4 regions of the Planococcus sp. TJ-201 genome follow, and region 4 is predicted to be linked to each of the others. Evidence: riboswitches for the same ligand, from Rfam matches in the RefSeq annotation. Region 4 holds a riboswitch; each other region holds the start of a gene.

Region 1 (8,013 bases), on a different contig from region 4:
ACCTTGGTGGAAGAATAGCTATATTGGCGCCTGCCTCGCAGCACTTTTTCAATCAGCAATATGACAATTACAAAGCCCATTAAAGAAGCTGCCAACTTAATGGAGGTTTCAATATCTCCAAGACCAAACCAAGTTTGAAAAATACCCGTTGTAAAGGTCTGGATGCCGTAGTATTTCACCACTCCGTAATCGTTCAACACTTCCAAAACGACTAAACTGGCGCCAGCAATGATGGATATACGGGATATCGGTACAACCACTTGGAAAAAAGTGCGCCATGGACCTTTTCCAAGAAGCCGTGTACTTTCTATCAAAGAAGCAGATTGCTGCGACAGGAAAACTTGTGTAATGGTATAGACATAAGGATAGAGAAAAACTGTGTAAATAAAAATGGCACCGGGCAAATTCATGATGTCAAAGTAAGCCGGATTTAGTTCCATGCCAAAACGATCACGAAGTGTGGTCTGTATCACACCCGTATAGTTGAAAATTCCGTGGTACGTATAGGCTCCAATAAAAGGTGGTATGGAAAGAGGGAGGATTAGTGCCCATTTGAAAAATCGCCGGAAAGGAAACTGGTACTGGGCAATCAGCCAAGCCAGGCTCAAGCCTATGAATATCGTTGCGCCGGCAGTAGCGACAACGAGAATCAATGAGTTTTTGATGAACGACCACAGAACGAACTCTTTCATATGCTCCCAGTTTTCATTAGAGGGAGTAAAAAGCCCCGTCACAATTGTGATGTTCGGCAAAAACAACGCAGCGATAATCGCCATGGCCGTGACCGTCCAAATATTTACGTTTGCCAATCTTCTTTGCATCGCTTTGTCCACCTTTCCAATAACAAGAAACCCCTTGCTGCAAAATGCAGCAAGGGTCGAGCCTATTGATTATTTCCAGCCGACTTCATTAAAAATCAAAATTGATTTGGCATTGTTTTCTCCAAGAGCCGATAACGAAATATCCTGCTCTTTGAACTCACCCCATGATTTTAACAGTTCAGATGGTTCTACTTCTTCATTTACTGGGTATTCATAATTCGCTTCTGCAAATGTTCCTTGTGCTTCAGGAGCAGATAGGAACTCCAACAATTTTATCGCATTTTCTTTATTTTGGGATGATTTGACAACACCGGCTCCACTAACGTTAACGTGAGTTCCGTCTGTTTCCTGATTCGGGAAGAACAGGCCAAGGCTTTCTGCCACTTCAACTTCTGCAGGATCTTCAGAGTTCAGCATTTGTCCGAAATAGTAACTATTCATAATCGCAACATCACCCACGCCTGCCGCAATAGCTTTAGCTTGATCGCGGTCTCCGCCTTCAGGGTCACGTGCAAAATTGTTTACCAATCCTGCGGCCCATTCTTTTGCCTCTTCTTCACCGTTTAACTCAATGAATGAAGCAAGCAACGACTGATTGTAGACATTTTCGGAACCACGAATTAATACGCGGCCATTCCATTCATCTTCTGTCAACGCTTCGTACGTTGATAATTCTTCAGGTGTTACCGTTTCTTTGTTGTAAACAAGGACGCGTGCACGTTTTGTTAAACCGTACCACATTTGGTCAGTGTCACGGAAATTTTCTGGGATTTGTTCGTTTAGCAGGTCACTTGATACTGCTTGCAGCAAGCCATCATCTTTTGCACGGAACAGGCGGCCAGCATCAGCAGTCAAGAACAAGTCTGCCTCGGTGCCATCGCCTTCGCGTTTGATGCGCTCGAGCAATTCATCTGCTTCCCCTTTGATGAGGTTTACTTTGATGCCGGTTTCCTCTTCAAATTTTTTGTATAATTCATCGTCTACATCATAATGTCTTGCGGTATATAAGTTAACCTCTGTGCTTTCCGCTGCTTCTTCAGAATTGCCATCTGCTGCAGGAGCGGATGTATCCGTGTTTCCACATGCTGTTAAAACAAGAAGTAAAAATGCCAAAACGACGTAAATCAGTTTGTTCATGAGTGTCTCTCCCTTAATTGTATAAGTTATATTTCAAATGAAAATCATTCTCATTTTCAATTATAAGGTGCTAACTGATAAAGTCAACCAGATTTTGAGGAAAACAATATTTTATCAATATATATGTCGAATATATAGCGGGAAGCAGCCTTGTTCATCTTACTCCTCATTTTTTAAGAAAGAAAATAAGGAGGAGATTCTGCGTCTTTCACAGGTTTGGAGCCGTATATTGAGTTATTTCCGCATTAGAAAAACGGGCTTGCGCAAAATATAAGAACCCTTTAGCTAACTAGCAAAAGGGTTCTAATTCGGCAATAATTTAGTATTTTGTTGATACGGCAAGTTCTTGGTTTAATTAGCAATACTCAGCCCATTACGGCGGGCTACTTGGGCCAATGCCTGATTTAGGTCTTGGACCAGATCATCCGGATGTTCAAGGCCAACAGAGTAGCGCAGCAAGCCATCTGTGATTCCACGTTTTTCACGTTCTTCGACAGGCATTGAGCCGTGGGACATGGTTGCTGGGTAAGACAGGATCGATTCAACAGCACCCAGGCTGACAGCAAATACGGGAATTCTCAAATGATCCACAAAGACACGGGCTGATTTTTTATCAGCTAAGCGGAAGGAGAGAACGGCGCCTGCGCTTCTGGCCTGGCGTTCGTGAATCGGATTGCCAGGATGAAATGAAAATCCTGGGTAGTAAACTTCTTCGATCAATGGATGGTTATGCAGATATTCTGCGATTGTGCGTGCCGATTCGGACGACTGTCCCAACCGGGCACCCAATGTCTTGATGCCTTGAATCAGCAAGTAAGAATCTTGTGCGCCTAGAACCGAACCAAAAGTATTTTGAATAAAGCCCAGCCGGTTTCCAAGTTCTTCATCTTTAGTCACCGCAAGTCCTGCGATGACATCGCTGTGTCCTGACAGGAATTTCGTTGCGCTATGGAGAACGATATCTGCACCAAGCGCCAACGGATTCTGGTAAAGGGGCGTCATGAATGTGTTGTCGACGAATGTCAGGCAGCCATTGGCTTTCGCTAGTTTTGCAGCGATTTCGATATCTGTAATGTTCATGACCGGATTAGATGGAGTTTCCAAATAAACCACTTTTGTGTTCGGCTGGATCGCGTTCGCCATTTCGTTCAAATCGGTCATATTGACGAATGTGTACTCGATATTAAATTTATCCAAAACTTCGGTAATGAACCGGTAAGTTCCCCCGTAGACATCCTCTGAGACGAGGACGTGATCACCTGAAGATAGGAGCATGAAAGCGGAAGAAATAGCAGCCATTCCTGATGAAAAGGCAAATCCACGTTTGCCGCCTTCTAGGTTAGCGATAGTTTCTTCCAATGCCAGACGAGTCGGATTTCCAGAGCGGCTATAATCAAAAGGCCCAAACGAATCAAGACTCTTCTGATGAAATGTGGAAGATAAGTAGATGGGTACGTTAACGGCCCCAGTTTGCGGGTCAACTCCGGTAGAGTGGATAAACTTGGTTTCAATACGATCCGTCATATTCAACAACCTCCTCTTTCAATTTCGAAAATGCCTGTGACAGGTCAGCAATTAAATCTTCAGCGAGTTCGACACCGACCGAGAAGCGCAGTAGTCGGTTGCAAACACCGCGTTTGGTGCGTTCTTCAAATGGAATGTCTGCATGAGTTTGGGTAGCGGGATACGTAATAAAGCTCTCAACGCCGCCTAAGCTCTCGGCAAAGGTAATTAACTTGATGTTTTCCAGGAAAGGTCCGACCCATTCTTCTTGCTGCAAGCGGAATGACAGCATGCCGCCTCTTCCGGGATACAGTACATCCGAAATCGCGGGCTGCTCGGCAAGAAAAGCGGCAATCGCTTTTGCATTGGCTTCATGTTGACGCATGCGCAGAGGCAAAGTCTTTAATCCACGGATTAGCAGCCAAGAATCAAAAGGCGACAGTACCGCGCCGACGGAGTTATGGAACATCGAGAGTTTTTGACAGATGCTTTCTCCTTTTGCAACAACTAGACCCGCGAGAACATCATTGTGTCCGCCAATGTATTTTGTGGCACTGTGGATGACGATATCTGCTCCCAATTCGATCGGCTGTTGGAAGAAAGGAGTAAGGAATGTATTGTCGACAATCAAGAGCAGATTATGTTTTTTTGCCAATCCGGCATAAGCGGTAAGGTCGATTTCCTGCATCAGCGGATTGGTCGGTGTTTCAATAAAGAGTGCCCGGGTATTTATCGTAATTTTTTCTTCGGTGTCCTGTACATCTTCAAACGCTGCATATTTCGGGTGGATATTGTAAGCTGCTGCAAAATGGTCCAATAGGCGATAAGTTCCACCATAAATATCTTCCGGCACTAATAGTTCATCGCCTGGACGGAAAAGAGACAAAACCAGTTGGATGGCTGCCATGCCGGAACTACAGGCAAATCCGGCATCTGCGCCCTCAAGTTCTGCAAATCCTTCTTCCAGAACAGAACGCGTTGGATTTTTTGTTCGTGTATAGTCATAGCCAGTTGATTGCCCAAGCCCTTGGTGTTCATAGGCCGTCGATAAGTAAATGGGCGGGTTGACCGCTCCCGTTGCCGCGTCGCTGCGATTGCCTAGTTGAACCAATAACGTTTCCAAGCTGTGTTTTGTCATTTCACTCATCCTTTCAACAATAAAACAGGGGCTGTTCTTCAAAAGAAGAAAGCCCCTGTCTGGAAATGCATTCTTCTCATCTGGTAGGCAGCGCCTATTGGAATTAGCACCGTAGTCTTCGTCAGACTGGTTGCTGAGACTTCACAGGGCCAAGTCCCTCCGTCTCTCTAGATAAGAAATATCATATAAAGTTATAAGTTGGTCTGTTTCGATGTTTCTAATCTTAATTCATTTAGTATCGGAAAGCAAGAGAGAAAACCAAATAATTGAAATAAAAAGATATTATGAAACGAAGAGGAAAGCAATAAAGCTGAAGTATCCCAAAAGCTCAGCGTCTCTGTATGGAAACGAATCAATCTTTTATTTCGTTTGTCAAAATGATATAATGGTTGAATGAAATTTCTATGCAAAGGGGAAAGCGAATGTATATTGTTACCTCGACAGTGGTGGTTCCGCCTGGAAAAACGGAAGAAGTCATCGGTATTTATCAAAAACGTTCACGACGTGTAGACTCGGCGGAAGGTTTTCATTTGTTCAGGCTTATTCAAAACACCAAAAGAAAAAATGAATTGACAGTGCATATGGAATGGCAATCGAAAACAGCTTATATGAACTGGGTGAAAAGTCAGGAATTCAAGGAAATCCACGACATGGAAAAAAATTATCCGGACCAGGAATTGGCGAAAATCATTCCAACAGTAAGGCAGTATGAAGTGGTGGCCGAATGAACAAAGAGACTAAAAATAAAATTGCTGCTGATACCGCGAAAAGTATATATGATGCTTACCCAACGCTATGGGAACGTTTTGGCGAGAGAGGTTATGAGCACACGGAAAAAGATAATCATCATCACCTGGATCATTTGGATACTGCATTTTCCCTTAACGATGAAAAAATATTTACTGATTACGTCCTCTGGCTTGAAACTGTGCTGACCAGCCGCAACGTGGAGACGGTTTTGATTATTGATAATTTTGAACGCTTACAACAAGTTTTGCCAGGGAATATAGATACAGATGAAGAAGTCTTTATGCTGCGTTGTTTAACAAATGCGATTGCGGTATTAAGCCCTTCATAAAGTAAGGAGGGGAACATGAACAGTACATCACAAGAACTGGCCAATTTATTTTTGGCTGGCAATGAAGAGCAAGCTTTACGACTAGTCCAAACGTATTTAGAAGAACATACAAAAGAAGAACTTTACCAATGGGTATTGACTCCTGCGATGTATTGGATCGGAGAGCAATGGGAAAAGAATGTTATCACAGTTGCCGATGAACATTTAGCAACTGCCATTTGCGATTTTGTAGTATCGGTTACGGAAGTGCGTCGGCCGGTACAAGTTCCCAATAGAAAGAAAGTCATGGTGCTTGGCCCTGAAGGGGAAGACCATTACATTGGCTTGAAAATGGTGGCTTCTTTATTTAAGGAGTGCGGCTGGGAGGTTCAGTATCTGGGTCCAAACTTGCCGCTTGATGCGGCTATTGATTCTGCAAAGCGCTGGGAACCTGATGTCATCGCCTTATCGGCTGCTTTGGCATATCGGCTTCCTGTTTTAAAAAACTATGCAGAGTCGTTCGTCGCACTTAAATTTAACCCGACGGTTGTTTTAGGAGGAAGAGCTGTCTCAATAGCGAAGTGGCCGGCTTCCAAAACCGAAGGCATCATCATCGTTAAAGAATTGGACCAACTAAAAAGCTGGATCCAAACTGGAAAGGAACCTGACAATGACTTCAGCATCTCAATTGGATGAATGGCCGCTGCCTGCTTTTAAATTGAATAGTAAACTGGCCATTGTTGAATATTCTGAGGAAGCGAGAAAATTGGTGGGCGACTGCTCTTCTTTTCTGGAAATTCTTGATGACGGAAGCAGAGAAAAGGCGCGTAAATTTCTTTTAAATGACCGGTTAGCTGAACCTCTGGAATTAAATTTTATTTCAGCAACCCAAGAAGTATTTCTTGGAGACGTCTACAGCAAGTGGGACAGCGACTTCTGTCTGAATATCGTCTTAGTTCCAAAAGGCAATCGGCTTCTCGAAGTAACGAGTCAATTGTTAAGCCTACGAACTCGTTTGCAGGATACCAATTATGATCTGCTTCTTGAAAAAGAGCGCACTGAAGAATTGTTGCAGCAGGTAAGGCAATTATCTGCGCCTTGCATCGATCTCGGCAAAAAACATGTATTGATTCCGCTGTTTGGCGATTTGGATCCTCAAAAAATTGAAGTGATTCGTTTTCACATTCTGAATCAAATTTATGAAACAGGTGCTGAAACAGTCATCATGGATCTTACAGCGATGGAACAGTTGGAGCAGGATGGGGTCGATTACTTGAAATCGCTGATGCAAACATTCAAAGTGATGGGCATTCGGGGAATTGTCACAGGCATTAAACCTCAGCATGCGTTGCAGCTTCATCATCTGAAGACAGGCCACGACCTTCATTTTGTTTCATCTTTGCAAACGGTCTTGGCCTCGCGAAAGCTTCTTTTGTAAATATGGTTAAACCCCGAAGCGCATTGCTTCGGGGTTTTTCTACTTATTGAAATAAGCAATTCTCTGCTTGAACCTCCATGGGCGCTTGCGCTTTTCTTTGTCCAGCTCCAGCTGTACGGCTGAAGAAACGCCGTTTCGCCGGAGCGTCTTATGCCCGTCGGACCTCCACGGGCGCTTGCGCTTTTCTTGTTGTCCAGACTCCAGCGCCCAGCTCTTGGGGTCATAAGCCAACCCGACTGTGCGGCAAAGAGCGCCGCTTTGCCGGTCTGGCTTATGCCCGTCAGAGCTACACGGGCGCTTGCGCTTTTCTTTGTTGTCCAGCTCCAGCAGCCAGATTCTAGGGTCATAAGCCACTCTGGCTGTGCGGCTAAAAAACGCCGCTTCGCCAGCGTGTCTTATGCCCGTCGAATCTACATGGCTGCTTGCGCTTTTCTTGTTCTGAGCAGGAAAAAGGAAGTTTTTGTGAAATATCGCTACAATGGAAGGGAATAGGAGTGGAATAGATATGGAAATTAAGAAATTTGAAAATATACCATTGGGTGTGCTCGATTTGGCGCCGATCAATGAAGGTGCGGAAACGGCACAGACGTTTATAAATAGTGTGGAATTGGCACAGCATGTAGAGCGGTTAGGATTCCATCGTTATTGGTTGGCGGAACATCACAATATGCCCGGTATTGGGAGCTCAGCAACATCGGTCCTGATTGGCCATATTGCAGGCGCGACAGAGTCTATTCGTGTAGGTTCAGGCGGAGTTATGCTGCCGAACCATGCGCCGCTTGTGATTGCCGAACAATTTGGCACATTGGAAACCATCTATCCGGGCCGCATTGATTTGGGCTTAGGCCGTGCACCTGGGAGTGATCAGGCAACTGCTTATGCATTGCGCCGGACATTGCAAAGCAGTGGAGATGATTTC
Region 2 (8,013 bases), on a different contig from region 4:
TTCGCCCTGCGCGTATTGCCCAGTTCGCTGCACAAGGCTTTGTGGTATTTGCTCCGTACTATAGAGGCAATCGAGGCGGCGAAGGCCGAGACGAATTTGCCGGTGCGGATCGTTGGGATGCCGTTCACGCTGTGGATGTCTTAAAAAAATACAGCAACGGGTACGTGCACTTGCTGGCATTTTCCCGCGGTGGCATTATGGCGTTATGGACCGCCGTTTTGCGTTCGGACATTACCTCGCTTGTCACATGGGCCGGAGTTACAGATACGGTGCTGACCTATAAAGAGCGGCCAGACATGCGGCGCATGATGAAACGGCTTTACGGCGGCACACCCAATACGGCGCTTGCCGCATACGAAGAACGCAATCCGTTGATGCGGATTGAAGAAAGCTGTGCGCCCATGCTCATTATCCATGGCCTTCAGGATGAAAACGTCTCTCCTGCCCAAGCCTATCTGCTAGAAGAAACTCTAGCGCTCAACAATCAGCCATACGAAACTTGGTATTTCAAAGATTATACGCATTTCTTTCCACCGGCTGCCAATCGCAAAACAGTTCGGGCAATTTGCCAATGGATGAGAGATAAAGAGCAATAGGAAAGTAAAAAAAGCCCGTTCGGATTTTACTCCGAACGGGCTTTAAGGGATGCTTATTTTTGAAGTGGTCCGCCAAGTGTTGTGATTTCAGGTGCGACAGTACCGAACTTCTGGAAGTTTTCCTGGAATTTTTGTGCCAATTCCACAGCTTTTGAATCGTATGCTTCTTTATCTGCCCAAGCATGGCGTGGGTTTAACACATCGGCTGGTACACCAGGTACTTGTACTGGAATTTCAAGGCCGAAGATAGCTTCTTTTTCAGTCGGCACATCATTCAATTCGCCTTTGATGGCAGCGCGAACCATTGTCCGAGTGTAAGAAAGCTTCATGCGGCTGCCGACTCCATAGACTCCACCCGTCCAGCCGGTGTTGACAAGAAAGACTTGAACATCGTGCTCATCAATTTTGCTGCCGAGCATTTCAGCGTATACCGTTGCGTGCAGCGGCAAGAATGGCGAACCAAAGCAAGTTGAGAACGTTGCTTCAGGTATAGTGATGCCACGCTCTGTACCAGCTAATTTTGATGTGTAGCCACTAAGGAAATGATACATAGCCTGTTCTTTTGTCAGCTTGCTGATTGGAGGCAATACGCCGAAAGCGTCTGCAGTCAAGAAAACAATCGTTTTTGGGTGACCCGCAACTGAAGGATCTACAATATTGTCAATTGCCTGCATTGGGTAGGCGGCACGTGTGTTTTCAGTTAATGAACCGTCGTCATAATCCGGGATGCGTGTATCCGGATCAACAACCACATTTTCCAAAACCGAACCGAAACGGATCGCGTCATAGATTTGCGGTTCGTTTTCACGCGACAGGTTGATGGTTTTTGCATAGCAGCCGCCTTCGATGTTGAAGACGCCATTATCAGACCAGCCATGCTCGTCATCACCGATCAGCTTGCGGTCTCCATCTGCTGACAAGGTCGTTTTGCCGGTACCGGACAAGCCGAAAAATAAAGTTACATCGCCATCTTGTCCTACGTTTGCTGAACAGTGCATTGGAAGAATGCCTCTTTCTGGCAACAAGTAGTTCATAATAGAAAAGATCGATTTTTTCATTTCGCCGGCGTATTCAGTTCCGCCGATTAAAATGATGCGCTGTTCCATGGAGACGATGATGAATGTTTCTGAAGCCGTACCGTCAACTGCAGGGTCTGCCATGAATGTAGGGGCATAAACCACCGTGAAGTCAGCTTCATGCGCTTGCAGCTCTTCAGCTGACGGACGGATGAACAGTTGGTGGGCAAACAAGTTGTGCCACGCGTATTCATTGATGGTTTGAATTGGCACACGTGATTCGTGGTCCGCTCCGGCAAATCCTTTGAAAACGAAAAGAGCATCTTTTTCTTTTAAGTGCTTAATCACCTTAGCGTATAATTTTTCAAACACTTCGCTAGAAATTGGACGGTTCACATTGCCCCAGTCGACTTTGTCTTTAGAGCTTTCTTCTTCCACCATGTATTTGTCTTTCGGTGAGCGGCCCGTGTATTTTCCTGTCTCCGCTTTTACAGCGCCTTCCCGAGTCAATACGGCTTCCCCGCGGGATGTTGCTGCTTCCACTAGTTGTGGCACTGATAATTGAACATGTACATTTTGGCCAGTTAAAAGATCCTTTAAATCATTTGCAAAGTTCACTGAAGTCATATATATGTACCTTCCTTTTCTGTTATTCCCATGGCGATGGGGAGGATGTATATTCGTTCATTAGTATAACACATTAGGTTTATTAGTCTATACTAATCCCCTTCGGAAATCAAAAATTATTGGATAGACTCTATATGAGGCAGGAATCTGCAAGTAAATAAACTGTACAAGACATACAAATGGGTTTGCCTATATAACGAGTTGTAGAGAGCGGGAGGAATGAGCGGAACGAGCAGCAGGCAATTTACTATCTCATTTTAATTCGAAAAAATCATTGACATCCCAGTACTATTTCCGTATGATGAAAAATTGAACGGATACTCTTATTCCGAGCTGGTGGAGGGGACAGGCCCTATGAAACCCGGCAACCTGCTGCATACGCAGTGATGGTGCCAAACCTGAAGCAAGGTGCACAGGCCTTGGATGATAAGAGTGAAAGGTGCTTATGATGATTCTCCTTTCCTCATGATGAATGAGTGAAGGGATTTTTTTATGGAATGCCCTTAATCCTCGTGTGAAAGGCCACAAACGGCTTGAAGTTCAATCTGGATTTTGTCTGGAACGGACTTGACATGGGAAACGAGTACCGTATCAATTTCGAGAGCAATCTCGCAGGATATAAGGAGGAACATTTTTTGAAAAACCGTCGATTATTTACATCAGAATCAGTAACAGAAGGACATCCGGATAAAATTTGTGACCAAATCTCAGATGCTATTTTGGATGCAATCTTGACCGAAGATCCAAACGCACGTGTTGCATGCGAGACCACTGTAACGACAGGGCTGGTTTTAGTAGCCGGAGAAATTACCACTTCTACTTATGTGGACATTCCGAAAGTCGTTAGACAAACGGTAAGAGAAATTGGATACACACGAGCTAAATACGGTTTCGATTCAGAAACAAGTGCAGTGCTAACAGCAATCGATGAGCAATCACCGGATATTGCTGCTGGAGTCAATGTGGCGCTTGAGTCACGCGAAGGCCAAATGACTGATAAAGAATTGGATGATATCGGAGCAGGCGACCAAGGGTTGATGTTCGGGTATGCCAACAACGAAACAGAAGAATTGATGCCATTGCCGATTTCATTGGCACATAAATTGGCGCGCCGTTTGGCTGAAGTGCGCAAAGAAGAAATTCTTCCCTACTTGCGTCCCGATGGCAAAACACAGGTAACTGTTGAGTACGACGAAAACAATAAGCCGCTTCGTGTGGACACAATTGTTATCTCGACGCAGCATCACCCAGAAGTAACACTTGAGCAAATTCAACGCAACATCAAAGAGTACGTCATCAAAGAAGTCGTTCCGGCAAAATGGATTGACGAAGAGACCAAATACTTCATTAACCCAACGGGGCGCTTTGTTATTGGCGGACCTCAGGGAGATGCAGGCTTAACTGGCCGCAAAATCATCGTAGATACTTACGGTGGCTATGCTCGCCACGGCGGCGGCGCATTTTCCGGTAAAGACGCAACAAAAGTTGACCGTTCAGCAGCTTATGCTGCACGTTATGTAGCGAAAAACATTGTAGCGGCTGGCCTGGCAGATAAATGTGAAGTGCAATTGGCATATGCAATCGGTGTAGCACATCCAGTATCGATCGCTTTTGATACATTTGGCACCGGCATTGTGGACGAAGACAAATTGGATGATTTGGTACGCGCGAACTTTGATTTGCGTCCTGCTGGAATCATCAAAATGCTTGATCTTCGCCGCCCAATCTACAAGCAGACAGCAGCTTACGGACATTTTGGCCGTACAGATGTTGATCTTCCTTGGGAGCGTACGGACAAAGCAGCACTTTTGAAAGAACAAGCTGGCGTTGAAGCTGGTATCTAAAACTGTATAAAAATAAAGGACGATCCGGCATTCCTGCCGGATCGTCCTTTTTTGTGCTAGCCCTATTGAAGAGACTTGTAGTAAGCGCCTTTTTCAGCGTATTCGCGGACAATTCGTTCCATGTCCACTTTGTCGTCTTCGCGCAGTTCACGGACAACTTTTGCTGGCCGTCCGAGAGCGAGCATGCCTGGTGGAATGATTTTTCCGGGGGGCACGAGGCTGCCGGCACCAATAAATGCGCCTTCTCCAACTTCTGCTCCGTCTAAAATAATCGAACCCATCCCAACTAATGCCCCTTTTCGAATGGTGCAGCTGTGCAAGGTCACTTGATGGCCAATCGTTACCTCATCTTCTAGCACCAATGGTTTGCCAGGACTTTGGTGCAGCATGCAAAGATCTTGGATATTCACTTTATTGCCAATAACAGTGGGGGATACGTCACCGCGAATCACAGTATTAAACCAAACTGATGAATCGGCGCCAATCGTCACATCACCAGAAATGGTGGTGTAGTCTGCGATGAAAACGGATGGATCAATTTGGGGGAATTTGTCTTTAAATGGATAAATCATGGCAAAGCTCCTTTAAAAAAGATAAGATATTCTATATCGTAACAAATCAAATCAAAACGTCAAATTGGAGCTTGGAATGGAAAGGAAGTTGGACTATGTGGAAATGGCAGGCTGAAGGAACGGCTAAGGCAACAGTTGTGCTGATCCATAGTGCATATGAGCAGCATTTGCGCTATGCATGGCAAATTGAAAAATGGCGAGCGGCAGGATTCGATGTTTATATGGCAGACTTGCCGGGCCATGGCAAAAACGCTGGAGCCGACAAGGTTCACCGCGAATCGTTTGATGTCTACGAACAGGCGGTACATGATATGCTGAAGCTGTCATCGGAAAATGATCTGCCGGTGTTTGTCATTGCCCACGGCCTCGGTGCCACCATCACAATGAATGTTCTTGGCAATCGTAAATTTAACGTGGCGGGAGCTATTTTTACATCTCCTTGGCTGCAGTTAAAAAAGTTGCCGCCAAAAGCGCCCAATTCATTTCCAGGTGTTGCTCAGCTGACAGGACGCAGAAAAATGGACCACGAGATTGCATTGCGTGACCTCACAAGAAGCCAATTCAGCCTCGAACAGGGAGCTGAAAACAACTTGTATCATACTGTTGTAACTGCAGCCTGGTTTAAAGAATTGCAGAGCTATATGAAAGAAACCGCAGCAGCTGTTGAGGTGTATCCGCAGATTCCAACTTATCTGCACACAGCAGAACGGGACGCAATCACCGAAAAGGAAGTTGCGCGACAATGGCTATTAAAACAGCAGCTGACTGAGTTTAGCTACAAAGAATGGAAATACTGTTACCACGACATCTTTCAAGAACCGGAAAAAGAGGAAGTCTTTTTGGCGACGCAAGGATTTATTCATACCGTTTTGCGATCGGTCGGGTACTTGATCCACGAATAAAGGAGAGAATGACAATGGCATTTAGCTATAGCGTGCTGGACCAATCACCCATTTCAGAAGGCAGCTCGCCTCAGGAAGCGTTAAAACAGACAGCGATCCTGGCACAAAAAGCCGAAAAATGGGGTTACACCCGATTTTGGGTTTCCGAACATCACGATGCAGCCACATTGGCCGGCTCTTCCCCAGAAGTGTTGATTGGACACCTGGGTGCTGTGACAAAAAGCATTCGCCTCGGTTCTGGCGGTGTTATGCTGCCGCATTATGCGGCTTTTAAAGTCGCTGAAAATTTTAAACTGCTGGAAGCTTTATATCCAAATAGAATCGATGCGGGAGTTGGCAGGGCTCCAGGTGGTATGCCGCGTGCTTCTTATGCATTGAACGAAGGAAAAAAGCGGGACACCAGCCAATTTCCTGCACAAATCGATGATCTTCGCATGTACTTGACGGACTCCATTCCTGAAGAACATCCGTATTACGGGATGAAAGCCACACCGCTTACAAAGCACAGTCCGCCAATCTGGATGCTCGGCTCAAGCGAAAACTCGGCAAAGCTGGCAGCAGAAAAAGGCCTTCCCTATATGTTTGCGCATTTCATCAACGGTGAAGGCGGACAGCAGTTTGCGAAAGAATACCGTGAACACTTCAACTCTTATAAAGGCAGCACGCCGCATGTCGGATTTGCAATTTTTGTGGTCTGCCAGGAAACACCCGAGCTGGCAGAACGGGTTGCTTCTTCAATGGATCTTTCGCTGTGCATGGGCGCACAAGGGATGCCATCAAAAGGCACACCGCCGCCCGAGACAGCTTTGGCTTATCCCTATTCCAAATTCGAAAAATTGCTGGTGGCCGAAAACCGCCGGCGTATGGTTGTCGGAACCCCGGGTCAAGTCGTGGACCGGTTGGAAGTTTTGGCGGCTGAGTACGGAGCAGACGAAGTGATGTTGGTTTCCTCTGCTTATAATTTTAAGGACAAACTGAAAACCTTCGAGTTAGTAGCGGAAGAAATAAAAAAACGCCAATAGGAAATTTCCTGTTGGCTTTTTTTGCAAAGTCCTCCGTTTTGAGGTTTTGGATGCTGACTAGTAAGTTACACCAAAGGAAGATTACTAAAAGAAAATGAATGCGAAAGGGATGGATCCAAGTGAAAACCAAACCAACATTTCCGAATACAATCGAGACAGTGGAAGAACTTCGAGAAATTACCGGGAATCCAAGTGAATTGGTAAACAATAAAGTCATCTCCTACATAGATGAGCACTGCAAAGAATTTATTGCGAAATCACCGTTTCTGACAATATCAACTTCGGACGTCTCCGGATTTTGTGACGTCTCTCCTCGGGGAGACGGAGCGGGTTTTGTTTACGTGCTAAATGAAAGTCAACTAGTCATTCCTGAAAGACCTGGCAACAAACGGATGGACTCCATGCGGAATATTTTATCAAACCCCAATATCGGTTTGCTGTTTCTCATTCCAGGACTGGGCGAGACCTTGCGCATTAACGGCAAAGCCAGTGTGGTCCGAGACGAGGAATTGTTAGAAAAAATGGCAGTCAACGGGAAGCGTCCTCTTCTTGGAATTGGCGTGGACGTAGAAGAATGCTTTATCCATTGCGCCAAAGCGTTCCGGCGTTCCGGACTGTGGAGCCCTGAAGCATGGGCAAATGATGAGGATCTTCCAAAAGGCGCAAAAATCTTAGCAGCCCATGCCAAATTACCAAATGTAGATGAAGAGGCAATGGGAAAAATTCTGCAAAAGAGCTATCGGGACAATTTGTATTAAGAGTAAATAAGATGTTCTTATTTCGATTTATTTAGCAGTTTATAAATAGGTAAATAAATCAAATTCCCATATGCCAATAACCCGAAATTACTTCACAATAAATAGTTAGTTTGACAGTTATCTTGTGATAAAATATAACTATTACTGAGAGTGTTTACAAATGTTTACTTTAACTTTGCACCTGTATTTTATTCAGGAAACCAGATCTGTCTGATAACCACATTTTGTATGCTTAGAGAGCAGCTATTCAAAAAATTCAACGGATGTAACACCTTGTAAATTAAGGTGAAAGATGTCCTGCATATATAAATCACGTGTTGCAGATAAGAGGAGCTGATTGTATGTTAGGTGAGAAAGACGATGACGAGTTCATGAAAAAAACGGTAGAAAAGCGCAGACTTGGTGAACCAACGGGAGCATTTAAAGGTGCAGCTTGGGGGGCTCTACTGATTGGGGTATCGACCTATTTAATTGGTTTATACAATGCAGTAATGGAGTTAAACGAAAAAGGCTATTATATTACGTTATTAATTTTAGGGCTTTACGCCGCAGTATCGCTTCAAAAAGCAGTGCGAGACCGAGACGAAGGAATTCGCGTCACAAACTTGTATTTTGGCATCAGCTGGTTTGCGCTGATTGCAGCATTAGCACTCATGGCAATTGGCCTGTTTAACGC
Region 3 (8,013 bases), on a different contig from region 4:
CCTTCTACTTTCAGTATTAAGAAATAAACTTATAAAGTAAAGATAGTTCTAGGCGCACCCTGCTGCAACCTCTGCTTGCTTATTTAAAAATTCAACAGATGAAAGAAAAAAAGAGATTGGAAATATTCCCAATCTCTTTCTATTTATTAATAGCTGGCACAAACCCTATTTCTTCCAGTACGTTTGGCTTTATATAAGCATTCATCAGCAGTGTCAACTATGCGATTTGTATCCGCTACTGTTTCTGGATAAGTTGCTGCACCGATCGAAACCGTAATGTTGATAGAATGCTGTGAGGAAACTCTAAAATGATAAATTTCTACCGCTTTTCTTATTCGTTCAGCAATTTCTACCGCCAGGTCGTTTTGGCAATCGGGCAAGATTACAGAAAATTCCTCTCCACCGTTTCTCGAAACAATATCAAAAGATCGGCTTGTATTCTTTAAAACTTTTCCAAGCTCTTTTAGGATTTTGTCACCAACTGGGTGGCCATATGTGTCATTGACGTTTTTAAAATGATCAATGTCAATGATTAACAACGAGAGCCTTTCATTCTTTTCTGCTGCACTTCCAACTAATGTATTCCATACCGCATCAAATTGCCGGACGTTATTTAAGCCTGTAAGAAAATCTGTCACGGACTCCTGCTCGTATTTCATCAGAAGATACTGCGTTTTTCGAATGTATTCAACAAAGAAAATCGAAATGAGCCCACCGATGATAGAAATGACCCAATAAACAGGGATCAAACTTTTCAAAACAAGAAAATCACTAATAAGAATACTAATGACTACGCTGAAGACAATGTTTGAAAATAGGATCATCACAAAGCCCTTTTTGTAAGAACTTGCATTAGCACTAAATTTTTTAAATAGCTTATGAATAATGATGAAGCCGATGATTAAAGCGATCATTAAGATGGCGGCTGCAAAAGCTGACATCGTCAGGCCAAAAATGAACCTTCCAAATATAATAACTACTGCACTGATAGTAGCTTGGGGTATCCCTAAAAAAAGGACAAGCAGCATAACCGGTATAAATCGCAAATCGACGATAGTTTCAGTTGTTACTTGTATAGAGAAATACATCAGCAAAAATCCTAATGCTCCCCCTGCTATTCCGTCAGCCAGTACGGCTTTTCTGTAAGATTCATCTAATCCAAGTTTCTTTCTAAGTTGCAAATAAATAAAAATCAAGGCAATGAGAACACATAAATTTATGAACAAGTTATCAATAAGATCAAACAAAAGATTTCCTCCACCTATATTTATTGGAATAATATTACAACAAAACTATTAATTGTACATTTTTATTTACTTTAATAATATATCATATAAATATTGTTCAACTATTCTCTTTTCGAATCTTTTACAATCACTTTTCGGCTTTTGTCACAATATCTCTTTATTTCATTAACAACATTGAAGCCCCTCTCTTCCGCCATATCCATAAACTTTTAAAAAGAAAGAAAGTCACCAGCTGAACTGACCCTTCAAGTGATGTACACTATAAAAAAAGATGACTTCGGTGAACTACCGAAGTCATCTTTTGGATACCTATTCCAGCTGCGGGGTTTGTCTTGATAAACTTTCCATTTCAATGAGGCTCAGTTTCCCCAAAAAATCTCTTTTTGATTTATTAGGGATAGATATTCATCCGATAAATTGATTATTTCCAGGTCTCCTGCAAAGTATCTCTAAACAATTCGTCCAGCATTTCCGTCGGATCCTCTACCTCAACCACAAGGTTTCTTGTATACTCCTCGAGCCGTTCCATTTCGCTTTCCAAAAAATCGTTAATCACCTCAATGCGATCCTCTAAATCCATTTCGTCGCCTGCCAGTTTACGTTTCAACAATTGTTCAATTTGTTTTTTCAATTCACCTGTAGGAACAATATCTTCCATTAATTCATTGAAGCCAATTGGTGGTGTCGTATTGTACTTTTCAATCCAGTTGCATGCCAAAATTGGGCGCAGCACATAAAAATATTTTTTGATTTTGACTTCTGGCCCCTGAAGATATTCCTGGTAATTGTTTTTTGCCATGTTTAAATAATGGTATAGCATAGAATTCGGATAAAATACATCTGACTCCAAAGAGCGCATGTGATCAATAAACGAGTCTTTTTGATAATAGATGATGTCGCTTCGCAGCCATTCCAAAAGCGGTGGATTGCTTTTTCGAAACAGGCGAAGTGCTTTAGTCAACTCCCAGCCACTTATGTCCAATAACTCACTAATCGGTTCTTCAATCACGTCTCTCTTTACAGCACTTCCTTGTGGATCAATCGAGAGGTACCATGCCGGCAAATGAATATAAATAAACCGAACATCGTAATCACTGTCTTTTGAAGGAAATCCCCATGCCCGACTTCCAGATTCAACAGCGTATAACACCTTCACATTAAATTTTTCCTCTATGCCGATTAACTTCTGCTGGATAATTTCATTCATATGTATTCCCCTTTGTGAGCTTGTATCTATTAAGTTTATCGGTTATCAAAAGAAATTGAAATCTTAAGATCAAGCTCGTCTGATCATAATCTTTATTCACGCGCCCAGGCCGCAATGCCTGCAATGTCTCCTGGTGTTGTTCTGCAGCACCCTCCAATCATGTGGGCACCTGCTTCATACCATTGGCGTGTATTCAAGGCAAATTGATTTACTGAAGTTCCTTCACCCCAGGTCTTGCTCGACGGGTCATATTCTTCGCCTGAATTCGGATACACAATGATGGGTTTCGCCGTTTGGCTTTTCACTTCTTTAATCAGCGATTCGATTAGGTGGGGTGCTGAACAATTGATGCCAATTGCGGCTGCTTGCGGTTGTTTGTCCAGCCACTCTGCACACTTTGAGATTTTGTCTCCATCACTTATATGACGTTCATCTTTTGCGCTAAAACTGAACCACGCATAGACCTCTGGAAATTCCTTTAATACTGCCACAATTGCTTTGGCTTCTGCCAAGCAAGGAATGGTTTCACACGCTAAAATATCTGCACCTGCATCGATCAATATACGGATCCGTTCCTTATGGAAATTTATTAGTTCCTGTTCGCTTACCGCATAATCGCCGCGGTATTCAGAGCCATCTGAAAGAAAAGCACCATATGGGCCGACAGAGGCAGCCACAATTGGCTTTGGCCTGTTCGACCGGTTTTCCACCCTGCTCCAAAATTCATCCCGGGCCTCTGCTGCAAGTTTCACCGATTTTCCGATCAGGCTGTTTGCTTCGTCCTCGCTCAATCCTTTTTCTTTGTATCCTTCAGTCGTTGCCTGGTAGCTGGCGGTGATGGCGCAGTCTGCACCGGCGTGGAAATAGTCCAAGTGAACTTTTTTGATTAGCTCGGGATTTTCCATGAGCACTTTTGCCGACCATAGACGATCATGTAAATTGCAGCCATACTCCTCAAGCTCTGTCGCCATTGCACCATCAACAATAACAATAGGGAAGTGATTTAAAATTTGTTCGATCGGGTTCATTCCACAACATCCTTTCCACATTCAAGCTTATTGCAACAACTCTGGATCTAAAGAAGCTGTCGGTCTATCAAATAAGTACACTTTGGAATTGGGCGCAAGTCACGCGGCTGCTGTCCCGAGTAGCGTGTCTACGCAATTTTCTTGTTAAATAAAAAAACCTCTTCCAATAGGAAAGAGGTTTTGGCCGAATTCTTATCTCTCAGAATAAAACACTCTGCAGGAATTAGCACCTCTCATACAAATGATGGTTGCTGGACGTCATAGGGCCTGTCCCTCGGTCTCTCTTGATAAGTTATTTAGTTTTTGCATATTAACGATAGTATGGGACATTGCCTCTCTTGTCAAACACATTTTGCTTCAAATATGGACTTGTCTAAAGGATGGAAGGGGCAAGGCGCACAATGAACGATTGACAATCCATCAAATCTTCCATACGATCTATTAATAATTCACATGCGATTTTTCATAAAGCTGTTATTTTGAAACTGACTTTTTTCCACAAAGAATGGAGCGAGAAAATGACTAAACAAGCTGTTTTTGAAGTGGCGATAATTGGTGCAGGAACGATGGGAATGGCGGCTGGTGCTTTTTTGGCGCAGCAAAAAGTAAAGACTGTCTTGATAGATGCCTTCGATCCGCCGCATAGCCATGGCAGCCATCACGGCGATACCCGCTTGATCCGTCATGCGTATGGGGAAGGCAGGCAGTACGTAACGTTAGTAAAACGGGCCCAGCAATTGTGGCAAGAACTGGAACAGCAAACAGGATATAAAATTTTTGAAAATACCGGCGTAATCGGCCTGGGTCCGGAAGATTCGCCTTTTTTAGTGGAGATGATGGCTTCTGCGGAGAAGCATAACCTTTTGTTAGAGCTGATGACGGGCTTGGAAGTTAATGCGAGATGGCCTGGATTTTCTGTACCGGATCATTTTATTGGCTGCTTTGAAACACAGTCGGGCATTCTGTACAGTGAAAATGCCATTCTGGCCTATAAAGAAACCGCTCTTGCACATGGTGCGAGCTTCGTTCCAAATACAAGGGTTCAGCACATAGACCTGAATGATGAACAAGGTGTCAAGATTTCCACTGAACGTGCGACATTTTATGCCAAGAAAGTCATTGTCACGGCGGGAGCCTGGGCGGCAAAGCTGTTGCCGGATTTAACGCTGCCGCTTCAACCCACTCGCAAAGCTGTTGCTTGGTTTGAAGCACCTTCCGACTTGTACGATGCTGTTAATTTCCCTGCTTTTTTTGTAGAAGATCAGAATAAGAAATTTTATGGTTTTCCTAAGTTGAATGGTGGCGGGGTCAAAATTGGGAGATCCGATGGTGGGCAGCCGATCGATCCAGATCGTCAAACGCAAAACTTTGGATTATACGAAACAGATGAAAACGACTTGCGGGAAGGGCTGGAACGTTACTTGCCTCAGGCAAATGGCAAACTGGAGCAAGGCAAAACGTGTCTATACACACTTTCAAGCGATAATGATTTTATCGTTGATGTTCATCCGGAAGACAGCCGTATTATTTTTGCCTGCGGGTTTTCCGGACACGGTTTCAAATTTGGCAGTGTCATGGGAGAAGTGTTGAGCCAACTGGCTATGACAGGCGAAAGTGAGCTGGATATTTCCATCTTCGCCCTCAACAGATTTGGTTTGCAGCCTGAAGCACAGGAAGGCTCGCGATAACAAGTTTCTGAAAAAGGTGGAAGTGACGAAAATCCACCTCCTTATTCCACACAAAAAAATCCCGGTCAGCGCAATGTGCTGACCGGGATTTTCCTTATTAGTTTTCTAGGTTGAAACGATCAGCGTTCATCACTTTGTTCCAAGCTTTGATGAAATCGCGAACGAATTTTTCTTGGTTGTCGTCTTGTGCGTAAACTTCGGCAACTGCGCGAAGAATCGCATTTGAACCGAATACGAGGTCAAAACGCGTTGCTGTGCGAACAACTTCGCCTGTCGTGCGGTTTTTGCCTTCGTATTTATTGAATTCTACTGGCGTCCACTCGATGTTCATATCCAATAAGTTAACGAAGAAATCATTTGTTAACACGCCGACTTTGTCGGTGAAGATTCCTTCTGTTGCTCCTTGGTAGTTTGCACCGAATGCACGCATACCGCCGACTAAAACAGTCATTTCTGGAGCTGTTAAGCCAAGCAAGTTCGCTTTATCAAGCAGCATTTCTTCTGGGCTTGTAGCGTATTCTTTCTTCTGGTAGTTTCTGAAACCGTCTGAAATTGGCTCCAATGGCTCGAAGCTTTCTGCATCAGTCTGTTCTTCAAGTGCATCTCCACGGCCTTGCGTAAATGGTACCGCAACATCAAATCCAGCTGCTTTTACAGCTTGTTCGATTGCAGCGTTCCCGCCAAGCACAATCAAGTCAGCGATGCTGATTTTGTTGTCAGTGCTTGCTTTTAAGTGCTCATAGAAGTAAAGAACTTTAGCCAATTCTTCTGGCTCGTTTACTTCCCAATCGCGTTGAGGAGCAAAACGGATGCGTGCTCCGTTTGAACCGCCGCGCTTGTCTGAATCACGATATGTGCTGGCAGAAGCCCAAGCGGTTTTAACCAATAGCTGCGGGTTTATTCCGCTTTCAAGAATCTTCACTTTCAGCTCATCCAGTTCTTTGTCTTTCAATGTACCTGGTGCTGCTGGTACTGGATCTTGCCAGATCAAATCTTCTGCTGGAACTTCTGGCCCCAAATAACGCTCTTTTGGTCCCATGTCGCGGTGAAGAAGTTTGAACCATGCGCGGGCGAAAGCATCTTGGAACTCTTCCATATTTTCATAGTAACGACGTGAAATTTTTTCGTATGCTGGATCCATGCGAAGTGCCATATCTGCCGTCGTCATCATTGTTTTCACTTTGATGGACGAGTCTTCTGCATCAGGTGCCATCTGTTCTTCTGACAAATCTTTTGCCGTCCATTGATAAGCGCCTGCAGGAGATTTCGTCAATTCCCACTCATAGCCAAACAACTGCTCATAGTAGCCATTGTCCCATTGTGTCGGGTTGGCAGTCCAAGCGCCTTCGATACCACTTGAAATCGTGTCGCGGCCTTTTCCTGAACCGTGCGTGCTCTTCCAGCCCATTCCCATATTTTCCATTACGGCTGCTTCTGGATCGTCGCCTACTTTGGAAGCATCTCCAGCGCCGTGAGCTTTACCAAATGTATGCCCACCTGCGATCAACGCAACGGTCTCTTCGTCGTTCATTCCCATGCGTGCAAACGTCTCACGGATGTCGAAAGCACTTCCAAGAGGATCCGGCTTGCCATTTGGTCCTTCAGGATTTACATAGATCAAGCCCATCTCAACTGCAGCAAGCGGTTTTTCTAATTCGCGATCTCCTGAATAACGGTTATCTGACAGCCACTCTTTTTCATTGCCCCAATAAACGTCTTCTTCCGGTGACCAAATGTCTTCACGGCCTCCGCCGAATCCGAATGTTTTGAAGCCCATTGATTCAAGTGCCACGTTACCTGTCAAAACAAGCAAATCAGCCCATGAAATTTTGTTTCCGTATTTCTTTTTGATCGGCCACAACAAACGACGGGCCTTGTCCAAGTTTACGTTATCCGGCCAGCTGTTAAGTGGTGCAAAACGCTGGTTTCCGGTAGAACCGCCTCCGCGGCCATCTGTTGCACGATAAGTACCTGCAGCATGCCATGACATACGGATAAACAAACCGCCGTAATGGCCATAGTCAGCCGGCCACCATTCTTGGCTGTTGGTCATCAAATCGTTAAGATCCTGCTTTAATGCATCATAATCCAATTTCTCGAATTCTGCTTTGTAATCAAACTCTTCCCCTAGAGGATTCGATTTTTTGTCATGCTGATGCAGAATGTTAACATTCAGCATGTTCGGCCACCAGTCTTTATTTTGGGTTTTGCCTGGTTTGTTCGAAGTTGTAATGGCACTGTCTTTATGCCCGCCTGTTTGGCTGCTTGGCTGTCCGCCTCCGCCCGTTACCGGACATTGTGCATCGGATGCAGCTGTGTGACGCTTTTGTTCATTGTTATCCATTTTTAAAACCCTCCTAAAAATAATGAAAATAGTGAACATTGTTCTTAACTTATTGATACCGACTAATTGATGACGGCATGTAATCATTCTTACATTAGAATTATACTAAACTAGAGACGAACTGAACAGTGATAAGGACGGAATTGGGGCAACTCTTTTTCGCGGTGTCCAAACGCGGAAAAGCTGCCCCAATTTTTTCTCAATGTCTCTGCAAGATACGCAAAACTTAAGAATCGTCATTTCAAAGATTACTTAGTGCATCACTCCATCCAAAAGGAAGCAGCACCTCCACATCACAACTGGTTAAAGAATGAAGCGAACAGGACAAAAACAATAAGCAGAACAAAGATCGTGATAATGATGCCCGGCAGTACAACGATGAAAAATCCTTTCCAAGACGAGACACGATGCGCTTCGCCTACCGCTTTGCAAACAATGACAAATGTCCACACAGACACCACCGCCATTACGATAGACATGATGACGACAATTGGATCGC
Region 4 (8,013 bases):
AAAGGTTTGTACTTGATTGAAATTATCCGAGATCAGACCCGGATTTCATCGGTCAGTTCCAAAACCATCATTCAGTCAGGAGACCGCCTAATTTTTACCGGACTCATTTCAACGATCGCAGAGCTGCAAAAAAGAAAAGGGCTGACTTTAAAGACCGGGACCAATTTGCAGTTGGAGGATTTGAAAAACGGCAACACGCAGCTGGCGGAAGCGGTCGTTTCCCATGAATCTTCGCTGCTCTCGAAAACGATCAAACAATCTCAATTTCGTTCACGTTACGATGCAGGCGTCATGGCGGTTCACCGCAACAACGAACGCATTAAAAGCAAAGTCGGCGACATCATCCTGCGGCCGGGGGACACCTTGCTGTTGCTTGCGGGAACCGGATTTGTGGAAAAATATCAGCAGTCCAACGATTTTTACGTCGTGTCTTCCATGACACCGCCAAAAACCTTGCAAGAAAGCCGTTTTGTCGGCTGGTTCTCGCTGCTGGTTTTACTGGGAGCCATTGCACTTGTCATTGCTGGCTGGCTGAGCATGTTCAAAGCAATGGCTTTGGCAGTGCTGATTTTATTGGTAACCAAATCGGTTTCCATGGAAGATGCAAAAAACGATGTGCAATTCAATGTACTGCTGCTCATTGCCAGTGCATTTGGTGTGGGTGCCGCTATGACCAAAACCGGTCTGGCGCAATGGGCGGCGGACGGATTGTTGGCAGTCGGCCAGCCGTTTGGATTGCTGGCGATTCTCATTTTGATTTACTTGCTGACCAGCATTTTTACAGAACTCATCACCAACAGTGCTGCCGCTGTATTAATGATCCCCATCGGCATCGAAATGGCAAGCAACCTACAGCTCGATCCAATGGGTTTTGCCGTTATCATCACCATTGCGGCTTCTGCCAGTTTTATTACGCCCATTGGCTACCAAACCAACCTAATTGTCTATGGGCCGGGCGGCTATAAATTCATAGATTACGTCAAAGTAGGTACGCCACTCAGCATCCTGGTGATGTCAGTTACCATCGGAATTGTTTACTACTACTGGTTCTAGGAGGAGAAGGAATGACCAAATCAACCAATATCACCTGGCATGAGTCGGGCATCACGAAACAAGATAGACAGAAATTGAACGACCACAAAAGCGGTGTACTCTGGTTTACCGGCTTGTCGGGATCCGGAAAATCAACAGTTTCGGTTGCACTGGAAAAAGAAATACATGCACTTGGCATTCGGACGTATTTATTGGACGGCGACAATGTCCGCCACGGCTTGAATAAAAACTTGGGGTTCAGTCCAGAAGACCGGACGGAAAATATCCGCCGGATCGGTGAAGTCGGAAAGCTCATGAGCGACGCAGGTGTACTGACTTTGTCAGCATTTATCTCGCCGTATCAGGCAGACCGCGATCAAGTTCGGGCTTTGCTTGATGAAGGTGAATTTATTGAAGTTTATGTAAAATGCAGCGTGGATACTTGTGAGGCACGTGACCCGAAAGGGCTTTATAAAAAAGCGAGAGCCGGCGAAATCAAAGGCTTTACAGGCATTGACGCACCATACGAAGAACCGTTAAATCCGGAAATTGTGATCGAAACGGACAAGCAAAATTTGGAAGACTCGGTGCAGGTGATTGTTGAGTATTTAAAGAAAGCAGGTTACTTGAACGGATGAATAATTGACTGAATAAAAAATAGAGAGTTCTAGAATTTCATTCCATAAGAAAACGGTATTTTCAGAATATTATTGACAGCTATCTTTTATTAGTATAGTATTTATAAAATATTAAAACCTAGTATTCTTATAAGGTATTTCTTATCATGAGAGGTGGAGGGACTGGCCCTTTGAAGCCTCGGCAACAGCTTTGGTCATTGACCGGGGATCATGTGCCAATTCCAGCAGGTCCCAATCGGATCTGGAAGATAAGAAGACAGGCAGCCGCAAACGCGCATTCGATCCCTCTCTTCTTGTTCTATTAGAAGAGGGGGTTTTTATTTAGACTTCACCTGAAGCGATTCTTTAAGGTTTTTATAATGTAGAAGAAAAGTTTCGGAACACATTAGATTTGTTTAAGGGAGGAAGATAGGATGAGCCAAATTGTTTCGTACGAGCAATTTACTGGAGATCCATTCAAGGACCTGGCACCGACCGATCTTTTGAAAGGTGCCGCGGATATTTTAGAGTGGGCTTACGATTCCTACGGAGAAGATGTAGTGTATGCCTGCAGCTTTGGAGCCGAGGGCATGGTATTGATTGACCTGATTTCCAAAGTGAAAAGCGATGCGGAAGTGGTGTTCCTGGATACGGACGTCCACTTCGACCAAACCTATGAACTGATTGAGCGGGTTAAAAAACGCTATCCAAAACTGAATATCCGGATGAAAAAACCGGAACTGACTTTGCAGGAACAAGCCAGCCAGTTTGGAGATGAATTATGGAACAGCCAGCCGGATAAATGCTGCGATATCCGCAAAGTCAAACCGCTGGAACAAACACTTTCCGGAGCACAGGCGTGGATTTCCGGCTTAAGAAGAGAGCAGTCGGCCAGCCGCAGCAAGACGGACTTTATTAACAAAGACAATCGGTTCAAATCGGTCAAGATTTGCCCGTTGATCCATTGGACGTGGGGCGATGTCTGGCAATACATCCAACTGAATAATCTTGAATACAATATTCTGCATGACGAAGGCTATCCAAGCATCGGCTGTAAGCATTGTTCGTTCGCAGTGACGACGGATGGCGACAGCCGCGACGGAAGATGGAAAGGCTTTGCCAAAACGGAATGTGGCCTGCATACATAACCGGGCCGGCAAAAGTGTAAATTAACGATCAGAAAATGACGCAACCTTCGTTTCTCTGGTTAAAAAAAAGGAGTCTAGGAAGCTTATGAAAAAAGTTTATTTAGTTGGTGCAGGTCCAGGCGACCTTGATTTGATTACCGTGAAAGGGCTGAAGGCTATCCAGAAGGCCGATGTCATCCTTTATGATCGCTTAATAAACCAGGATTTGCTGGACGAAGCGAAAGAAAACGCTCAATTGATTTATTGCGGCAAAAGACCGGATAATCATTCCTTAAAACAAGAAGAAATCAATGAGCTGTTATGCCGGTTCGCACTGCAGGGGAAAATCGTAACGCGCTTAAAAGGCGGCGACCCGTTTATTTTTGGAAGAGGTGGAGAAGAGGCAGAGGCATTGGTCGACCACAACATCCCATTTGAAATTGTACCGGGCATTACGGCGGGCATTGCAGCGCCTGCTTATGCGGGAATCCCTGTGACCCATCGCGATTACAGTGCATCTGTTGCTTTTATTTCGGGCGTCAGCAAAGTCGGCGTTGATCAGGATGAATATTGGGAGCATGTGGTCAAGAGCATGGATACGCTATGCATTTATATGGGCGTCAGCAAACTGCCGGAAATTTGCGGACGATTGCTGCGCCACGGGCTGAAACCGACAACGCCGATTGCCTTGATTGAATGGGGCACAACGGAACGTCAGCGGACAGTGACTGGCACGCTCGAAACGATTCTTCGAAACTCCAAAGGTTTCGAGAATCCGTCGATGATTGTGGTAGGAGAAGTGGTACGCCTCAGAGACAAATTGCAATGGTATGAGCAGCTGCAGGTCGAACAGCAGTCTCAGCTTGCCGCCCATGTAGGATAAGGAGATGGTAAAATGCAAGCCGTTTTATATGTAAGCCATGGCAGCCGGGTAAAAGAAACGCGCGAAGAAGCGATGGCATTTATGGAGCAAGTGCGCCAGAAAGTGGATGTTGCTCTTCAGGAAACGTGCTTTTTAGAGTTGGCCAGTCCGGATATTGGCGAGGGCATCGACAGCCTTGCCAAACAGGGCGCTACGGCAATCGCCATCGTACCGGTTTTGCTTCTGAGTGCTGGACATTATTACGAAGACATTCCGGATGAAGTTAAAAAGTCTGCACTGCGTTATCCGGAGATCCACTTTACTTATGGAAAACCACTCGGTGTCCAGGATCGCCTTGTAGAAATTTTAGCCGAGCGCCTGCGGGAAACAAGCGTGGAACGCTTGCCTGATTCAGAAATTCTGTTGGTTGGCCGGGGTGGGAAAAGTTCAGAAATTATCCGCTCGGTCGAAGAAATTGCCGCAAAACTAGCAGTCAAAACGGGTGTGACACATATTGATGTTTGTTATTTAGCAGCCAGCGCTCCGTCATTTGATGAAGGATTGCAAGCCTCGATCGATAGCGGCAGCAAGCAGATTTTCGTTGTTCCTTATTTATGGTTCACGGGACTTTTGGTGAAATCCATGCAGAAGAAAATCAATGGTTTGTCTTCGGACGACCAAGAAATTATATTATGCGGATATTTAGGCAATCATCCATCGATGGTGGATGCTCTTGCTGAACGTGTCCATGAAGCGCTGCAAAGTGAACAGCAGCCAGCATGGTGATTAGCAGAAGGAGAGATTGATTATGAAAGGATTGGCCGGCAAGAAAATAGGGGTGGCAGCTGTCCGTGCCGCAAAGGAAATCAGCGTGCTGATTGAAAAACAATCCGGTACTCCTGTCATTCTCCCGATTCAAGGAAGGCAGCGGCTGAATGAAGACATCAGCGCTCAGAACATCACAGATTTTTTAGCTGAAGATTTCGACTGGGCTATCTTTACGACCGGTATTGGCGCAAGAACCTTAACCGATTCTGCGGAAGGCATCGGACTTCAATCGCGTTACATCAATAAGCTGAAAGAAACACAGGTAGCTGTCCGCGGAAGCAAAACGATGAAATGGATCAAAGAGCATGGCCTGGAACCGGTTCATGTGTCAGAAGATGGTACAATGGCCAATTTGCTTGCAGCTTTATCGGAAGAATACAGAGGCAAAAGCCCGCAGCGAATCTTTTTGCAGGCATACGATTTGGACGATCATAAATTGAAAAGCATTTTGGAAGAACACGGCCACTCGGTTTATTTATCCCGACCGTATTCCTACGAAAAACCGGATGCTTTTGTAGTGGACCAATTGAAACAGGCCATTATCGAACAGTCTTTGGACGCGATTGTCTTTACCAGCAAAACACAGGTCAAGAATATTTTTGCGGACCCAAATCAAGGCAAACAATTGGCAGCAGCTTTTAATGACCAGGTGCTGGCAGTGGCCGTCGGCAAAGTCACCGCCAAAGAGCTGGAAAGCAATGGCATCGAACAAGTGCTGCAGCCAGAACATCAAAAGATGGGGGCCATGATCGTGGCCATCGATCATTATTACCGTCGGCAGCATGTATAGGTGCTGCTTAAATGAAGAAAATTTGATACCGCTAAAAATAAACTAATTTCGAGGTGAACCCATTTGCAATTGCAGACTATAAACAGCCCGTTTGATCAGGAACAGGTAGAGCTTATCAATCGCTTATTGCCTTTGCTGACAGACAACCAGAAAGTTTGGCTGAACGGTTATTTAGCTGGAGCGCAGTCAGCCGGTGCAGTTGCTGTGCAACAACGGCCAGAGCCGAATGAGGTGCAGCAAGACAGCGAACCTGTTGCTGCACGTGAAATCACTATTCTCGTCGGCTCGCATACGGGCAACTGTGATTCGGTTGCCAAAACGGTATTGAAAAAGTTACAAGACAAAGACTTTCAAGTAAAGCTGACGCCAATGGACCAGTTTAAGCCAAAAGACTTGAAAAAAATCGAAGATGTATTGGTCATCACCAGTACACATGGCGACGGTCATCCACCGGATAACGCCATTGCCCTTTATGATTTCCTGCACAGCAAACGAGCGCCGCAGCTTGACGGTGTCCGATTCTCGGTGTTGTCTCTAGGTGACAGCTCTTATGAATTTTTCTGCCAGACGGGCAAAGACTTCGATCGGCGTTTGGAAGAGCTGGGTGCTAAACGTATCCATCCGCGCGTAGACGCTGATTTGGATTTTGAAGAACCAGCAGAAGAATGGTTTGAGGGTGTCTTTCATGTATTGAATAAAGACAAGGAAGCAACTTATTCAGGCACTTTGGCTACGCCAGCTTCTCAAGAAAGTGCTGCAACCAGCCAAACGCCTTATTCCCGCAGCAATCCCTTTAACGCGGAAGTTTTGGAAAACATCAATTTGAATGGCCGCGGTTCGAATAAGGAAACGCGCCACCTGGAACTCGATTTGGAAGGTTCCGGCTTTCAGTATGAACCGGGCGACAGTCTGGGGATCGTCCCGGAAAACGAAGACAAGCTGGCTGATCAATTGATTGCTGCCGCAGGTTGGAATCCGGACGAACCCGTCTCTATTAACAAGCAAGGGGACACAAGTTCATTGCGGGACGCGTTGATTTCAACATTTGAAATCACTACACTGTCAAAACCACTGCTCGAAAAAGCGTCAGCTTTTGCGAATGGTGACGCATTGTCTCGTTTACTTGCGACAAAAGATGAACTGCAAGCTTACATATATGGAAGAGACTTGATCGACTTAACGGAAGATTTTGGTCCGTGGCAAGTGCCGGCAGCCGAGTTTGTTCACATCCTTCGCAAAATACCGGTTCGCCTGTATTCGATTGCCAGCAGTTCAAAAGCAAATCCGGATGAAGTCCATCTGACCGTGGGAGCTGTTCGGTATGAAGCAAACGGACGCAAACGAACGGGCGTCTGCTCGACGCAATGCGCTGAGCGCTCTGATATTGGCGCAACGTTGCCGGTCTTCATCCAAAGCAACAATAACTTCCGACTGCCCGACAATCCTGAAACACCGATTATTATGATCGGTGCCGGAACAGGCGTTGCGCCTTACCGCGCGTTTATGGAAGAGCGGGAAGAAAGAGATGTTCAGGGAGATTCGTGGCTGTTTTTCGGTGACCAGCATTTTGTCACCGATTTTCTTTACCAGACCGAGTGGCAGCGCTGGTTGAAAGATGGGGTTCTGACAAAAATGGACGTTGCTTTTTCCCGCGATACGGCAGAAAAGGTATATGTGCAGCATCGTTTGCTTGAAAAAAGCCAGGAATTGTATCAATGGCTGGAAGCAGGCGCAAATGTCTACGTCTGCGGCGACGAAAAATACATGGCCAAGGATGTCCATGCCACACTGGCCCTCATTCTGGAGCAAGAAGGCAATATGAGTCCGGAACAAGCGGAAGAGTATTTAACGTCCATGCGCAGCGACAAACGCTATTTGCGGGATGTTTATTAAGAAGACATGAGTGACTATATATAGGTTGAACTAAAGAAACTAACTTTTACCCATCGCTTTGGATGTGCCGGCGCTAAGAAATAGAGTAGATTCAAAGCAAGCCTAAGTTTTCCACTGTATTCATAATTCTGTGGGCCCGAAAGCGTCTGCTTAGAGCGACTTCTTCAAAAATGAAAGGAGCTTACCATGAAAATCAAAGACTTAACTGATATCGATGGACCCCCAAGTGAAATGGAGGTCATCAAAGATCGAACCAATTATTTGCGGGGCAATCTGGTAGAAAGCTTCGCCGAACGTTTGACAGCTTCCATTCCGGACGATGACGGCAAGCTGCTGAAATTCCACGGCAGCTATATGCAAGATGACCGCGACATTCGCAACGAACGGGCTCAGCAAAAACTGGAACCTGCGTATCAATTCATGATTCGTGTCCGCCTGCCTGCAGGAGTTGCGACACCGCACCAATGGCTGACGATGGACAACTTAGCCAATACCCACGGCAACGGCACTTTAAAGTTGACGACGCGCCAAACATTCCAAATGCACGGCATTTTAAAATGGAATATGAAAAGCACCATTCAGGAAATGAACCATGCTTTGATGGATACCATTGCAGCCTGCGGCGACGTGAACCGCAATGTGATGTCGACGTCCAATCCGTACCAATCGGACGTGCACGGAGAAGTATACGAAATCTCCCGTGCCTTGAGTGAACACTTGCTGCCAAAAACAAGAGCTTATCATGAGATTTGGCTGGATGAAGAAAAAGTCGTCGACAGCAATGAGGACGAAGTGGTTGAGCCGATGTACGGGCACCTGTATTTGCCGCGGAAATTTAAAATCGGCTTTGCAATTCCACCTGCC

Evidence for each region. Region 4 has a riboswitch for S-adenosylmethionine ahead of AC4EG4_RS10870 (phosphoadenylyl-sulfate reductase). Riboswitches for the same ligand answer to the same signal wherever they lie in the genome.
Region 1: it holds a riboswitch for S-adenosylmethionine, as region 4 does, so the genes downstream of both, AC4EG4_RS03900 (methionine biosynthesis PLP-dependent protein) here and AC4EG4_RS10870 (phosphoadenylyl-sulfate reductase) in region 4, are expected to answer to the same signal.
Region 2: it holds a riboswitch for S-adenosylmethionine, as region 4 does, so the genes downstream of both, metK (methionine adenosyltransferase) here and AC4EG4_RS10870 (phosphoadenylyl-sulfate reductase) in region 4, are expected to answer to the same signal.
Region 3: it holds a riboswitch for S-adenosylmethionine, as region 4 does, so the genes downstream of both, mmuM (homocysteine S-methyltransferase) here and AC4EG4_RS10870 (phosphoadenylyl-sulfate reductase) in region 4, are expected to answer to the same signal.

What each region holds. Positions count from the first base shown of each region.
Region 1 is NZ_JBZDOG010000001.1:731,577-739,589, reverse strand. It holds gene AC4EG4_RS03915 (ABC transporter permease) at 1-821, opposite strand, end outside; gene AC4EG4_RS03910 (Fe(3+) ABC transporter substrate-binding protein) at 891-1,958, opposite strand; gene metC (cystathionine beta-lyase) at 2,310-3,482, opposite strand; gene AC4EG4_RS03900 (methionine biosynthesis PLP-dependent protein) at 3,466-4,599, opposite strand; SAM riboswitch class I at 4,673-4,777, opposite strand; gene AC4EG4_RS03895 (antibiotic biosynthesis monooxygenase family protein) at 5,022-5,327, shown strand; gene AC4EG4_RS03890 (hypothetical protein) at 5,324-5,677, shown strand; gene AC4EG4_RS03885 (cobalamin B12-binding domain-containing protein) at 5,693-6,352, shown strand; gene AC4EG4_RS03880 (STAS domain-containing protein) at 6,327-7,094, shown strand; gene AC4EG4_RS03875 (LLM class flavin-dependent oxidoreductase) at 7,600-8,013, shown strand, end outside.
Region 2 is NZ_JBZDOG010000007.1:15,097-23,109, forward strand. It holds gene AC4EG4_RS15875 (alpha/beta hydrolase family protein) at 1-596, shown strand, start outside; gene pckA (phosphoenolpyruvate carboxykinase (ATP)) at 650-2,239, opposite strand; SAM riboswitch class I at 2,560-2,672, shown strand; gene metK (methionine adenosyltransferase) at 2,875-4,083, shown strand; gene AC4EG4_RS15890 (gamma carbonic anhydrase) at 4,146-4,655, opposite strand; gene AC4EG4_RS15895 (alpha/beta hydrolase) at 4,751-5,557, shown strand; gene AC4EG4_RS15900 (LLM class flavin-dependent oxidoreductase) at 5,572-6,579, shown strand; gene AC4EG4_RS15905 (pyridoxamine 5'-phosphate oxidase family protein) at 6,678-7,337, shown strand; gene yiaA (inner membrane protein YiaA) at 7,679-8,013, shown strand, end outside.
Region 3 is NZ_JBZDOG010000003.1:57,344-65,356, reverse strand. It holds gene AC4EG4_RS08705 (diguanylate cyclase) at 147-1,247, opposite strand; gene AC4EG4_RS08700 (nucleotidyltransferase domain-containing protein) at 1,669-2,454, opposite strand; gene mmuM (homocysteine S-methyltransferase) at 2,547-3,482, opposite strand; SAM riboswitch class I at 3,672-3,776, opposite strand; gene solA (N-methyl-L-tryptophan oxidase) at 4,001-5,170, shown strand; gene katG (catalase/peroxidase HPI) at 5,268-7,514, opposite strand; gene AC4EG4_RS08680 (Yip1 family protein) at 7,808-8,013, opposite strand, start outside.
Region 4 is NZ_JBZDOG010000004.1:38,570-46,582, forward strand. It holds gene AC4EG4_RS10860 (SLC13 family permease) at 1-1,053, shown strand, start outside; gene cysC (adenylyl-sulfate kinase) at 1,065-1,670, shown strand; SAM riboswitch class I at 1,809-1,925, shown strand; gene AC4EG4_RS10870 (phosphoadenylyl-sulfate reductase) at 2,084-2,797, shown strand; gene cobA (uroporphyrinogen-III C-methyltransferase) at 2,883-3,659, shown strand; gene AC4EG4_RS10880 (sirohydrochlorin chelatase) at 3,672-4,424, shown strand; gene AC4EG4_RS10885 (uroporphyrinogen-III synthase) at 4,447-5,256, shown strand; gene AC4EG4_RS10890 (assimilatory sulfite reductase (NADPH) flavoprotein subunit) at 5,320-7,149, shown strand; gene cysI (assimilatory sulfite reductase (NADPH) hemoprotein subunit) at 7,336-8,013, shown strand, end outside.